3 regions of the Pseudovibrio sp. POLY-S9 genome follow, and region 1 is predicted to be linked to each of the others. Evidence: predicted binding sites of a transcription regulator. Region 1 holds the regulator's gene; each other region holds the start of a gene.
What was found. Region 1 encodes PhoB, which activates phosphate uptake and scavenging genes when phosphate is short. Its sites were predicted from a motif close to TGTCATNNANCTGTCAT; they were not measured.
Positions count from the first base shown of each region.

Region 2: PPL9_RS10605 (UDP-2,3-diacylglucosamine diphosphatase) is a predicted target of PhoB. The motif match lies at 2,712-2,728, and genes of this name have one in related genera.
Region 3: phnF (phosphonate metabolism transcriptional regulator PhnF) is a predicted target of PhoB. The motif match lies at 2,341-2,357, and genes of this name have one in related genera.

Region 1 is NZ_LCWX01000228.1:96,738-101,533, reverse strand. It holds gene PPL9_RS23120 (aspartate aminotransferase family protein) at 1-502, opposite strand, end outside; gene PPL9_RS23115 (GcrA family cell cycle regulator) at 1,306-1,866, shown strand; gene PPL9_RS23110 (GNAT family N-acetyltransferase) at 1,966-2,430, opposite strand; gene phoB (phosphate regulon transcriptional regulator PhoB) at 2,508-3,203, opposite strand; gene phoU (phosphate signaling complex protein PhoU) at 3,277-3,981, opposite strand; gene pstB (phosphate ABC transporter ATP-binding protein PstB) at 4,015-4,796, opposite strand, start outside.
Region 2 is NZ_LCWX01000122.1:232,763-237,558, forward strand. It holds gene PPL9_RS10595 (threonine/serine dehydratase) at 1-688, opposite strand, end outside; gene PPL9_RS10600 (glycosyltransferase family 1 protein) at 780-1,859, opposite strand; gene PPL9_RS10605 (UDP-2,3-diacylglucosamine diphosphatase) at 1,856-2,626, opposite strand; gene PPL9_RS10610 (SDR family oxidoreductase) at 2,929-3,708, shown strand; gene PPL9_RS10615 (OmpP1/FadL family transporter) at 3,772-4,796, opposite strand, start outside.
Region 3 is NZ_LCWX01000079.1:85,851-90,646, reverse strand. It holds gene PPL9_RS06240 (carbon-phosphorus lyase complex subunit PhnI) at 1-1,059, opposite strand, end outside; gene phnH (phosphonate C-P lyase system protein PhnH) at 1,063-1,695, opposite strand; gene phnG (phosphonate C-P lyase system protein PhnG) at 1,697-2,167, opposite strand; gene phnF (phosphonate metabolism transcriptional regulator PhnF) at 2,364-3,104, shown strand; gene PPL9_RS06220 (CYTH and CHAD domain-containing protein) at 3,101-4,666, opposite strand.

The DNA.
Region 1 (4,796 bases):
CCGCGTCCAGATCACCAACAGGCACCTGATCGAACCCTTCTGGCGCGGGGCCGAAGCCTTCGAGGTACTTTTGCTGGCCACCAGCGGCGAGCGCTGCCATGGTTCTGCCGTGGAACGCATTTTCAAAGGTGATAATGCGGTTCTTTTCCGGATTGCCCTTGGCAAAGTGATAGCGCCGTGCGGCCTTCATGGCCCCTTCTGTTGCTTCCGTCCCGGAGTTGGTGAAGAACACAACATCAGCAAAGGTGTTGTCTGTCAGCAGCTTTGCAAGCTTCTCACCCTCTGGAATTGTATAGAGATTGGTGACGTGCCACAGCTTTTCAGCCTGAGACTTGAGCGCCTCAACGAGCTTTGGGTGTGCATGACCCAAGCCGGAGACGGCAATACCCGAGGCACAATCCATGTATCGTCGACCATCAGCCGCAATCAGCCAGACACCTTCCCCACGCTCGAACGCGAGGTCTGAGCGTGCATAAGTCTGCATTAGCGACGAAGTCGTCATTTCTTACTCCTCATGGATTGAGCTTTCTCGATATGCTCAAAAGTCCTGGTTGCTACAAAAACAAAAAAACGCCTTGTGGCGTTTTGAAACTAAGAGAAGCGACATATAAACCGCGTTCCCTCAGGGCAGTCAATAACACGTATTGCCAGCAATACCTTACTCCCGTTCAGGAATTGGCTGCCAGCCTTGTGTCTCTCCCTCTGGTGCAGCTTAAACAGGCTACTACCGGAAGAAGCATGCATTGTGGCATTTTTAGAGGATAGAGTAGAGATTAAATCCCATGCTCTATGACCAGTTTTTTTCCACGGTTCTTAAGGTTTATTCAATACACCTCTAGCGTGTACTACGGCATATGAGAGAGGAGTGCGCTTAGTTCTTGTGTTATGCAATTTGTAGTTTACTAGTGTTTTTTACTAGTTGTTTTTCAGTGGTAAATATATGTATTAAATATCAACGGGGTAACGCTATCAGCTCTTACTTTGTGTTGGAAAGAATGCGGTGGAACTTGGTTTAACAAACAGCTCCTATTCTTTAGATTGATAATCTTCTCCCACCACAAGAAGGCTGTTATAGGTAAGTAGTAGTACGGCAATTCTGGGGAAAACCAGAGTCTTCCCCACCTCAATTCTTTGAGGTTATTGCTCGTATCAACGCCCATATAGTACTGTGTGACAAGAGTTATACACCATCTCGTAGTTACTGAACGCTGCAAGCACACACGCTCAGGTAAGCGGCACTTTCGGATGCGTCCGAACTGAGCGAATGCTGTTTTGCGCGCCACTGAAGGAAGACGGGGCCCTTTAATGAGCTGGACAGCAGAACGTGTAGAGTTACTAACCAAACTTTGGGCAGACGGGTTAAGCGCCAGTCAAATCGCGGGGGAACTTGGCAATGTAACCCGTAATGCGGTGATTGGTAAGGTTCATCGCCTTGGTCTTTCAGGTCGCGCCAAATCGGGAGGTGGTGCAACCAAAACGAGAAAGGCACCTGCCCCAGCGGCAAGGGTCGTCACCTCAACCAAACCAACAGTGGCTGAAGCGATTGCAGCTGTTGCGCCTTCTCCAAGTCCCCGACAAATTCAGCCAACGATAGCCGGTGCCAACGCCCTTAAAGTTGAACCGATTGAAGCTATCCAACCAGAAATTTCTCCAGTCCCAACCTCCGATCTCTTTATTCCGGTTTCAGAGCGCGCCTCCATCCTGACATTGAATGAGCGCACCTGTAAGTGGCCGATTGGTGATCCGAGTTCTGATGACTTCTATTTCTGTGGTCGCCAGTCAGATGCAGGCACACCTTATTGTGCGCATCACCGCAGCATTGCCTATCAGCCCGTCAGCGACCGCCGCAACCGCCGCGCAAGCTAATCTGAGCTGAAAAAGCAACGTATTGAGCCGGGTCCAAAGCCCGGCTTTTTGCTGTTTGCGTGTCGTCTTGATATGGCGCTTGTCGCTCTGGCCTGAGAACTAGTGAGCTTTAAAGGTTTGGCGGGTGACGGCGCCCCAGTATGGGTCCGTATAGTTTTCTTCCAAAAACTGACCTGAGGTGTAGGTGTTGATAACGGAACGCCAAAAGGCAATGGCCTGATCAGCGCCTTCAATCTGCTTGATCTGCCAGTTACCGGACATTTGATCAAACAACGCAGCGGCAAAACGCTGTCCCAGTTTATGTCTGCGGAACACTGGCACCACGTAAAACTCGCAGACTTCAAAGTCGTGATGATCTTGCTGCTTGATTGCAGCTAACCCGGCGGGGATATCATCATTTAAAGCCAGATAGCCGGTGATGTTGCCTTCAAGGAGCGTGTCTTTGGCAAACAAACCATCCGCGTTTGGATGTTTGTGTGTGAGAGGTGAGAACTCTGCCTCGTAGGCCTGACAGAGATTGTCGTAGATATGAGCGGTCGCTCGATCAACCGTCTTGATTATCATTTGTTATCCGCATTGTTTTTTGTCTGCACCTCTGGAAGGGAGATGCAGTTTCACAATGCGCATATAGCAGAGATCAATTACCCAACAGCGAACTGGTCGTTGAAAGCGTATCCGGCGCCGCGGACGGTGCGGATCGGGTCTTTCATGCGGCCTTTGTTGATGGCTTTGCGCAGGCGGCCTACGTGGACGTCCACAGTGCGCTCATCTACGTAAACATCATGGCCCCAGACACCATCCAGCAGCTGTTCACGGGAGTAAACGCGGCCAGGTGCGCTCATGAGGAACTCCAGCAGGCGGTATTCTGTGGGGCCGAGGTGGATTTCGCGGCCTGTTCTGCGCACGCGGTGGGTTTCGCGGTCGAGCTCGATGTCGCCAGACTTAAGCATTGTGGAAACAACTTCTGGCAATGCACGGCGGAAGATCGCACGAACACGGGCCATAAGTTCCGGAACGGAGAACGGTTTGACGACATAATCGTCAGCCCCGGTTGCCAGACCGCGGATGCGCTCGGATTCTTCGCCGCGCGCTGTGAGCATGATAATCGGCATGCGCTCGGTTTCTGAGCGTGCCCGCAAACGACGGCAGAGCTCGATGCCAGAGAGGCCCGGAAGCATCCAGTCCAGCAGCAGCAGGTCCGGCTGGCTTTCCTGTAGGAGGAGTTCCGCCTCATCTCCTCTTGCGCACACGTCAACAGTGTAGCCCTCTGCTTCAAGGTTATAGCGCAGCAGCAGGCTTAGCGGTTCTTCGTCTTCTACAATCAGTATCTTAGGCATATTAAAGTGCTCTCTTTGCACCTTCTCTTATAAAGCAATTGCGTGTGTTCTGCTCGTTATAAGTGAACACACTCTACACGGTTGTGCTCTGCGCCAGCTCGTCCGTCTTTGGACGATCTGTTGGAAGGTGGCTTCCGGAGATCATGTAGTAGATGTTTTCTGCGATATTGGTTGCATGATCACCGATGCGCTCAATATTCTTTGCGCAGAACAACAAGTGCGCGCACATGGTGATGGAGCGCGGGTCTTCCATCATGTAGGTGAGCAGCTGGCGGAACAGGCTGGTGTAAAGCGCATCCACTTCGTCATCGCGAACATGTACGCGTTGGACAACCTCGAGATCACCAGAGGTGTAGGCGTCCAGAACGGCTTTGAGCTGTTCCAGAGCCAGATCAGACATGTGCTCAACACCAACAGCGAGCTGCTTGTTGTTGAACTCAGATTCAATCGCCAGTGTTCGCTTGCCGATGTTCTTGGCCATGTCGCCAACGCGCTCCAGATCGTTGGAGATGCGCATGGCGGCGATGATGTCGCGCAGATCGCTTGCCATTGGCTGGCGGCGTGCGATCACGGAGATGCACAGCTCTTCCAGCTCGGCCTGCATGTTGTCCAGGCGCTGGTCGGCGGCGATGGTGCGGGTTGCCAGTTCGCGGTCCTGTCTCAGCAGTGCAGTGACAGCGTCGTGAACCAGGGTTTCTGCCAGTCCGCCCATTTCAACGACACGTCCGGCCAGTTCTTTCAGCTCTTCATTGAAGGAAGAGACAATATGATCTTTCATCGGATATCTCCTTAGAGTACCGCTCTTTTATTTTTAACCAAAACGGCCTGTGATGTAATCCTGCGTGCGCTGGTCTTTTGGGTTGGTGAAGATATCGTTGGTCAGCCCCTCTTCCACCAGATTACCCAGATGGAAGAACGCGGTGCGCTGGGATACACGTGCGGCCTGCTGCATGGAGTGGGTTACGATAACAATGGTGTAGTTCTGGCGCAGTTCGTCCATCAGCTCTTCCACTTTTGCAGTGGCAATCGGGTCGAGCGCAGAACACGGCTCATCCATCAGGATCACTTCCGGAGACACAGCGATTGCGCGCGCGATGCACAAGCGCTGCTGCTGACCACCGGAAAGGCCTGTGCCCGGCTCGTCCAGACGGTCTTTCACTTCTTCAAACAAACCTGCACGCTGCAGGGAACTTGCGACGATATCTTCCAGATCCGACTTACCTTGTGCCAGACCGTGGATGCGTGGGCCGTAGGCCACGTTCTCAAAGATTGATTTTGGGAACGGGTTGGGCTTCTGGAACACCATGCCAACACGGGCCCGCAGTTCCACCACATCAATGCGCGGGTCATAGACATCGTCATTATCGAGGAGAATATCGCCTTGCACGCGGCAGATGTCGATGGTGTCGTTCATGCGGTTCAGACAGCGCAGGAAGGTGGACTTGCCGCAACCGGACGGGCCGATCAGCGCGGTCACCTGATTTTTGCGGACATCCAGATCGACACCATGAAGGGCCTGCTTGTCGCCGTAAAACACTTTTACATCGCGGCCACGCATCTTGAGTGTTTCGCCTTCAGCTGAAACGGCTGGAG
Region 2 (4,796 bases), on a different contig from region 1:
TCCCAGCTTCAAGTGAGCGCGCATAATCATCAAAACCAGCAGGCTCTGCCGTGTAAATCTGACACTCAGGCAGGCTCGTTTCCAGCGCCAGTGCAATACCGCTGGTCAGACCACCGCCACCAGTACAGCTGATCAACACATCAGGCGTGACACCCAGAACCTCACACTGTTCCGCAATTTCAAGCCCGGTCGTACCCTGTCCCACAATCACACCACTGTCATTGTAAGGGTGAATGAACGTCGCACCGCGCTCCTCACAAAGACCACGGGCAATCGCCTCACGGTCCTCGCTCTCACGATCGTAAAGCACAACTTCCGCCCCCAGCGCTTTCGTCCGCTGGATCTTCAACTGAGGCGCATCCTCAGGCATCACAATCACCGCCGGAAAACCAAGGATCTTCGCAGCAGCTGCAACGCCCTGCGCATGGTTTCCGGAAGAACACGCAACTACACCAGCGGGCCGCTGTTCCTGCGGGATCAGGGAAAGGCGATTGAACGCACCTCGAAACTTAAACGACCCGGTGCGCTGCAGGTTTTCGGCTTTAATAAAGACACGGCCATTCACCTGCTCATCCAACACCGGAAAGTTCAGAAGCGGTGTCAGGCTGGCATAGCCTTGCAGCCTCGTTCTTGCTTTTTCAATTTCGGAAAAAGTGAGTTCGACTGGACTGGAAACATCTAAAACCATAAGAACCTCGGCAACAGCAATATGCCGCCCTGTATAGCACGCAAATCTACGAGGGTTTCAGATATTCTGATCACAGCTCAAGGAGATCCACTCAACCATTCAGGTGATTTCCAACAGAGCCTTTGCCCGCATACAGGTCCTGCCGAAATCCTGCAGTGAATGCAGGATCATAGGCATGTTCAGCATTAGCCAGAAACTGCTCGGCACTCGCCCGCCACGTAAATCGCAGGGCAACATCCCGGCAATGCTCCCGCGAAACCTCCAGTGCTTCCAGCGCTGCCACCTGAAGATCATTCTTCAGCACACCTGCCCCACTGTTGCCAATCACATCAATCGGCCCCATCACAGGAAAGGCCGCCACCGGCGTCCCGCAAGCAAGCGCTTCCAGCAGCACATTGCCAAACGTGTCGGTCTGGCTCGGAAACACAAATACATCCGAGTTTGCATAATACTCAATCAGCTCATCACCAACGACAGGCCCGGTAAACAACACCTCCGGATAAGCAACCTTGAGCTCCTCCAGCTGCGGACCACCACCAACAACCACCTTGGTCCCCGGCAAATCAAGCTGCAAAAACGCCTCGATATTCTTCTCAACCGCCACACGTCCCACATATAAAAATCGCGGCCCTGGCAGGTGATCCAGCAGGTTGGTCCGCATTGGCCGGAACCGCTGATGATCCACGCCGCGCGACCATCGCAGCAGATTGTCAAACCCACGCATGCGCAAGTCAGCTTCCAAAGTACTCGTCGCAACCATGCACCCCTGCCCGCTGTTATGAAAACGGCGCAACCAGGAATAGCTAAAGGACAACGGCACCGGATAGCGTGCCTGCAAATACTCAGGAAAGCGCGTGTGATAACTGGTGGTAAAGACACGCCCGTCCCGCTTTGCCACCTGCCTTGCCATAAGGCCCAATGGCCCCTCGGTCGCGATATGCAGATGGTCGCAGTCGTACTTCTCAATAAACCCACGCACGATATGCGGTAGCGTCAGGCTCAGCCGGATCTCGCCATAAGACGGCATCGGAATGCTATGAAACGACTGCGGCGTCAGGAATTCAACCCGAATACCCATAGAGCGCAGTTCAACTGAAAGTCGCTCCAGCGTCCGCACAACGCCGTTGATCTGAGGCTTCCACGCATCGGTAACAATCAGGATCGAGCTCATGCCGCCACCCGTCCGTCAGAACTCTCGCTAGAAGTCTCACTCTCGCCCCGTTTGCCATCGCCCCAATGAATAACCTCAAACGTTCCATCAAAGTTCTCGGCAACGGCAGTGCAACTCTCCACCCAATCACCAGTGTTGATGTAATGGATACCGTTGGTCTCATGATCAGCCGCATGATGGATATGACCGCAGATCACCCCATCCACCTTCTGACGCTGCGCTTCCGAAACCAGCGTTTCCTCAAACTTGCCAATGAAGTTGACGGCGTTCTTTACCTTCAGCTTCGCCCACGCAGAAAGGCTCCAGTAGGTCAGCCCAAGCTTACGACGGCAATAATTCAGCACTGTATTGAGATTGAGCGCACTCACATAAGCCCAGTCACCAAAGAAGGCCAACCACTTTGCATGGCGCACCACCACATCAAACTGGTCACCGTGAATGACAAGATACCTCTTGCCATTGGCCCCTTCATGAATGACCTGATCAACAACCTCGACACCCCCAAAGTGGATGCCGAAGAAATCCCGCAGGAACTCATCATGATTGCCGGGAATGTAAACGATCCGTGCCCCTTTGCGGCCTTTGCGCAAGAGCTTCTGCACCACATCATTATGCAGTTGAGGCCAATACCAGGACCGTTTCAGCCGCCAGCCATCAATAATGTCGCCGACAAGATAAACCGTGTCAGCGTCGTTTTGCTTCAAAAAGTCCAGTAAGAGATCAGCCTGACATCCGCGTGTACCCAGATGCACATCAGACAAAAACAAGCTTCTGTATTTTTTACTAGTAGAATCCCCGGTCACCACAAAGCCTCCGGAATAAGAAAACCTTCTTTCCTTTAAATTGATTCACAAGAAACAAATATGACAGGATACATATACTCAAACCTGTCAGCTTCTTGCTTGAACCTCAAGTAACATTACTCCCCGTTTATTAGGGGAGAGAAAATCAAGTATCTGCAATTCAAGTGAATATTCTATTTGCTTGCTAAGCTTGATCCTGACTGGCTCAAACCTTTCTGAGAATGTAGGCTGCCCTTCACAATTCACCGATTCATTAGGATGTTGAAATGCACTTGGGTATTGAGGGGCGCAAAGCCATTGTCTGCGCATCCAGCCGCGGGCTGGGGTTGGGAACGGCAAAAGCACTGGCAGAGGCTGGGTGTGATCTCGTAATCAACGGACGCAACGAGCAACGGCTAGACCAAATCGCGAGCCAACTGGCAGCACAACACAACATCTCAGTCATTCCTGTGGCAGCAGATATCTCCTCACCAGAAGGCCAGCAAGCCGTTCTCAAAGCGTGCCCAAACCCGGACATTCTCGTCAACAACAACGGCGGCCCGCCACACAAAGACTTCAAAGAGCTGGACCGTCAGGCGATTCAGGATGGTGTCATCCAGAACATGATCACCCCGATCGAACTGATCAAAGCAGTCATTGATGGCATGGCAGAGCGCCGCTTTGGCCGCATCGTCAACATAACCTCTATGTCTGTGAAGATGCCAATCGAGGGGCTGGACCTGTCCAGCGGTGCCCGTGCTGGTCTAACAGCATTCCTGGCAGGCGTCTGCCGCCAATACGCCCAGCACAATGTCACCATCAACAATGTGCTGCCCGGCAAGTTCGACACCGACCGCCTGAAAGGTGGCTTCGAGCGTCAGGCAGAGCAGACCGGCATCTCCATCGAAGAAGCCAAACGGCTATCTTCAGAAGAGATCCCAGCAAGGCGTCTCGGCAATCCGGAAGAATTCGGCAAAGCCTGCGCCTTCATGTGCTCAGCCCATGCTGGATACATCACAGGCCAGAACCTCTTGCTCGACGGCGGCCTCTACCCAAGCGCTTTTTAAAATCGAAAAGCCTCCCCGCAGTCACCCTGCAGGGAGGCAAATCAATTTAGCTTTTGCGGCGTCTTAGAACTTCAAACGTGCACCAAAGCTGATGATGTCAACATTGGTGTCATTGACCGGCCCTTGAATGGTAATGCCCTCATAGAACGGGTGGTCCGGATTGATGTTGATGTTTGAGCTTTCTGGAAAGATATGCGAGTAGCCAAAATCAACTTCCAGCCAGTCCTCGTAGAAGTAACTCACCCCGGCACTCAGCCAGAACCGGTTTGAATCAGGCAATCGTGGTGTCCGGTTCGCTTCGTCGATTGGAGACCACTCATAAGCCAGCCCAAACCGACCAGTGATGTTCTGAGTGAAATCATACTCCGTACCAAGCGAGATGAAGTAGCCGTCGTTGTATTGGAACGGTAACTCGGAAACCACCTGATCCTGCAGATTGAACACCGGGAAGGTGCTAAACCGTGACCAATGCGTCCATTCAAACGTACCCATCCCGCGCCAGCGCTCATTCAACACCTGCTGGAAGGAAACTGTCACAGTCTCTGGCATAATGATGTTGGAACGAATTGGAGTTGGCGTGCCACCACCGACCACAAGCCGCCCCTTAAGGTTGTGCTCAATGGGCGAGCGATACCCAATACCAAGCTGAGTGCCTTCCCACGGCTTAAAAAGAGCTCCAAGGGTTGCCCCAAATCCGAGATTGTAGTCTTCGCCTCGCAGTTCCGCAGTTGGTGAATTCGCAGCAATTGGCGGAACACCCGTCGCAGACTTCAGCCTCACTTGCAAATATTGAAGCTGCCACCCAACCCCAACAGAGAATTTTTCGGTGACTTCATAAGCCGCCATCGGCGTAACATTGACAGAAAGCACACGGGAAGACCGCGCATAGACCTGCCCCGCCCATTCAATTTGAGGTTTGGTTTCAAAGCCATAAGGTGCATTGGAACTGACGCCAAGAGTAAGGCGGTCATTAATCTTCCAAGTGCCATATCCTGCTGGCACCCAGGCATCCACGCCAATGTCACCTGAGGAATATGGCACGCCGGTTACAGGAATGCTCAGTGCATCAATCGTCGCCGTATCCAGAT
Region 3 (4,796 bases), on a different contig from region 1:
CTCTTTGCGAACCTTGCGGATCAGCTCCAATTCTGACTGGAAGTCGACGTAGTGTGGGAGCTTGAGATGCTCTACGAAGCCAGTGGCCTGTACGTTGTCGGAGTGAGAAAGAACGAACTCCTGATCTTGCGTTGGGGAGTCGATTTCTTCGCCCAGCTCTTCAGCCCGCAAAGAGCGATCCACAAGTGCCATTGCCATGACTTTGCGCTCTCCCTGACCGGGGACCAGACCGTAGCCGCGTGTGAATTGTGGTGGTGTAGAAGCAGAACCCTGGAACTGGTTGATCATCTGACATTCGGTGACCGTCATGGTGCCAAGGGGAACTTCGAATCCGAGCTCTTCCATGAACAAGTCAACCTCGACTTCCCCAAGACGAATTTCTCCTGCAAAGGGGTGGGTTCTGCCAAAACCACGCTGGGTGGAGTAGCCAAGTGCCAGCAGAAAACCTTCGTCACCGCGTGCCAGATTCTGCAAACGCAGATCACGGTCAGCGGGGAAGGTGAGAGGTTCGCGGGTGATGTCACCTACTGGAGCATCCGGTGCGATTGGCTCATCTGGTTCAATCAGGCCTTCCTCATTGAGGAGATCTGTCACGCGTGGGACGACCTCTTCCTTCTCGAACTCCTGCACTTCTGGTGCTGGAGCTTCGCCATCTGCTGCCAGTTTGAAATCGAGCAGGCGCTGGGTGTAATCGAAGGTTGGTCCGAGTAACTGTCCGCCTGGAAGATCCTTGTAAGTTGCGGAAATACGGCGACGGATCAGCATCTTAGCGGTGTCGATTGGCTTGGAATACCCAAAGCGTGGCAGGGTTGTTCTGTAAGCACGCATCAGGAAGGCAGCCTCGATGAGATCGCCGCGAGATTGCTTGATGCCGAGTGCTGCCAGTTCTGCATCATACAGAGAACCTTCTGCCATCACGCGGGAGACAGAGAGGTAAAGCTGCTCAGAGATTTGCTTGAGGCTCAGGGATGGCACGTTGGTATCGCCGCGGCGATCCCGTGCCATGAGCTTGTGAGCGTTATGGATGGCTTTCTCGCCACCTTTCACAGCAACATACATGAGTTAAGCCTCCAAACCGGTGATTTTAGTGGAGCGGGGCAGGCCTGCGACCTGATTGGTTCCAGCAAAAATGATGTCGATGCCGAGTGGGTAGAGTGTGCTGTTGTCTTGCATCTGCTGCCAAAACATTGCTGGTGCGGGAGCAATGCTGAACTGCTTCTCAGTTTTTATCCCCGGACCTTTTAGCGTGATACCGTCGTCTTCGGTGAGCTCATCGACCATTAAAACGATCGTGGTTGAGCGGTCTGGATATTCCGCATTGCCAGCGGCAAAGCTTGCGATAGCAGGGAGCAGTTTTACATCCGAGACCAGCGCAAAAGCGGCTTCTGCAGGGCTTTCAACGAAGGGTGCTGCCGTGTGGAAACGGATGTAATTCTTGACGGTTTCATTGGTTGCGAGCGCAGGATCCAGCCAGAGCGGTGTGTCATAATCGCAAAGTGTCAGCACGAGCGCTGTCGCAGCTACAGATAGTGGAGCAGGAGGGCTGAGTGTGAGAATGTCCAGCTGTTGCACAGTTCCCGGTTGAGCCAGTGCGTTCATGGCAGAGCGGAAGACGGACTGGGCGTCGTGGACTGGATCAGCCAGACCCGGAGCGGGCGCTTTGGCGAAGATTGAGGAGGCTGTTTGCGTGCTCATTTTACTCTCCCCGGACCATGGTGAAGAAATCAACTTTGGTGGCTGCGACTTCAGCGCGTGTTTCGTTTTCTGCTTGTTCTTGAGCGGAGGCTAATGGCTGAAGAACCTTCGTCTTAACGAGATCCCGGTATTCTGATTGTTGCCAAAGGGCGTCAATGAGAGCCGCCTGTAGAACTTTTTGTTTTTCGCGGCCAAGGGCTTGACCGAAACCGGTGGTCCCGTCGTCTAAAGCTATGACGCAGCGAGTGACGGTTGCTTCGCACATGTTGAAGGGAGCGCCGGTGCCACCTGCGCGACCACGGACCATCACGAGCCCGATTTCTGCCGGGCGAATAACGGTATAGCTCGGCTCTAAACCGATGTTTTTCCAGGCTTTTGCGAGGTCTTGCGCTGAGGCCTTTGCCAGAATGCCCATAGCATTCTGCCTAGCTGCAATTTCCGGTGATTGCTCTTTGAGCGAACTTGCCGTCATTTCAGCCCCTTTAACTTTCAGGAACACGCTGGTTCTCTGGCATTGTGTGGTGACGCCTTGCGGGTTTGTCGAAAGATTGGATCCGCGCGTCTGAATTTGGTTGCTAAGCTAGAACTAATGTTGTCTAGTTGTATAGACAAATATTTTGCTCGCCAACTGATTAGTGTTGTTTCATGACGAAGACATGACGAATGCGATGAAATTTGATTTCTCTCCTGTTGAGCGGCGTGCGGGCGTTGCCATGTGGAAGCAGATTGCTGAAGTGCTGCGCTCTGAGCTTTCGCGAGCTGAGGTTTCTGAGGGGGAGAAAATCCCTACAGAACAAGAACTTGCACATAGCTTTGAGGTTAACCGCCATACTGTTCGGCGTGCGATTTCCACTTTGATCGAAGAGGGTTTTTTACGTTCAGATCAGGGGCGGGGAACCTTTGTTGCCAAGGCTCCGCTGGTCTATCCCATCGGTCCGCGCACGCGCTTTTCGGAGAACTTGTCGGGTCAGGCGCAGGAGGTTTATGGGGATATCTTCCGCACGACTGAAGTGATTGCAGATGCTTACACATCCGAACTGTTGGAGATTGCACCGGGCACTGCACTGTTTAAATGCGAGTCTGTGAGTTACGCAGATGGCACACCAATTATCGCAGGAACGCGCTGGTTTGAAGTGTCTCGCTTTCCCAATCTGCCTTCAGATTTGAATGAGACCAACTCGATCACCAAGATCATGGAGAAGTATGGTTTCGGTGATTATCGGCGTCAGGAAACCCGGATTACGGCGGCGCTTTGTAGTGCGCATAATGCGGAGTTGCTTAAGATCTCCGTGGGATCGCCTGTGCTCGTGATGGAATCTATCAATGTGATTGCGAGTGGAGCGCCTATACAAATTGGTCGAGCCTATGTGGCTGCTGACCGGATGCACCTAACCGTCAGAAATGACTAGGCTTTTGCTTGGAGCCAGTACTTGGGTGCTTCTACGGCGGCGTTCCAACGTTCTTGCGCTTCCAGCCATGCATTGTCAGCTCTGGCCTGATGCCAACCGGCGACAAAACCGATGACCGTTGAAACTTCGTTGTTTTGTAAGGATTGCGGAAGCTTCATTGCGACCAGACGGTCAGCCATGGCCACATCGTTGAGGTAGCCAAAGGTATTTTGAAGGCGCTTCAGACACTTAAGGAAGATACGCAGATCTTCTGGCTCATAGAGAGAGCGGAAGAACTCAACCGTATAACGCAGTTTTTTGAGCGATTTGCGGAGGTCGTGGCGCTGCTCGATGGTGAGGTCCTGCAGGTTCTCGGCCCGTTTTTCGCAGGCCTTCCAACGCTTGGACAATGCGTTTTGGGCGAAGGTTTGAATTGGTAGGTCCAGTTTCTTGAACTCGCTTAGTCCCAGGTTCTCTTTCCAAGCTGAGCTGTGTGCGAGTTCCCCCAGTTGGAGTAGGAAGCCGTTGAGCTTTGGATCAATCAGCTCCTGTCTCAGTTCAATCTGAGCTTCCACATGTGCCAGTTTAATGGCTTCAAAGAGCGGTTCGACTGAGTGCGTGTCTGGCAGTAACGGGATAACCGGTGTGATGATATCTTCCACCAGTACATCGATATCTCTTTGATTTCCTGCAGTTGTTGCCAGTTGCTTCGCGGAGACATCCAGCGCTGCGATGGTTTCGTTGCCCGGGAAAGCTGCTTTGTAGATATTGAACGCACTTCGTAATCTACGCAGTCCGACACGTAGTTGGTGCGGGCCTTCAGAGATGTTTTGCTGAAGGACGCAAGAACGGTTGGCAACAATCTGGTTGAGGCATTCGCTTAGGATTTTTTGGAAGGCTGAGCCTGCGTTGTCTCCTGGTTCCAACTCTATGTAGTTGGAGTGAAGTGCTTCTGAGGGCAGCTCAGGTGGTTCACCACTTGCTAATCGATAGCCAATGCCTGCCTTGTTGCTGCTGGAAAACAGAATTGGTCGATCTTTCATGAGTGCGCCTGCCAGTTTGTACAGGCTTTCGACCGGGCCTTCCATCAGCTCCAGCTCTACTTCATGGATCGGATGCTCTTTAGTGGCTGTTTTGGCTATGCCGGAATCTAGAGCCACTTCAATCTTCGCACCTGCTTTATCTGTATAGTAGGTCAAAGTGCGCGTGATGGCGGTCTCGAACAGGATTCCCCATTGCTTGCCCTCAAGCAGAGATAAGAGCTTCTGCTTGATTTCATTATCAGAAATCACATGGAAGTCTGGCTCAATTCCGGCTATGGGCAATTCCAGCTCAATCCGTTTGGAGAGCCCGGACTGCATGCCGCCGCCTTGCTTGATGGTTTGTAGCCAGTTGGTGCCGTTGTGGCGCGTGCGCAGCGAGATACGGGCTTTTTTGAGTGTGTGGTCCGGCGTGTCGTAATACACGGAACGGAGACGTTTCACGGATTGCTCACTGACCGCAAAGCCTTTTGGTGGTTTTGCTTTGGCCAGTTGCTCCAGAGTTGTTTCGTCTACAGAAAGCTTAAGCTCAATCTCGTGCATGATTGCCGGGCCACCCTATGCACAGCGTGCGAAGTGGAAGCTGGTTCCATCCCACTCTTGTTGATTTTACGTAGTAAACATCTCGCGAACGCATCCGCCTGTAAAGGGTGCAAAACGTCTATGGGAATTT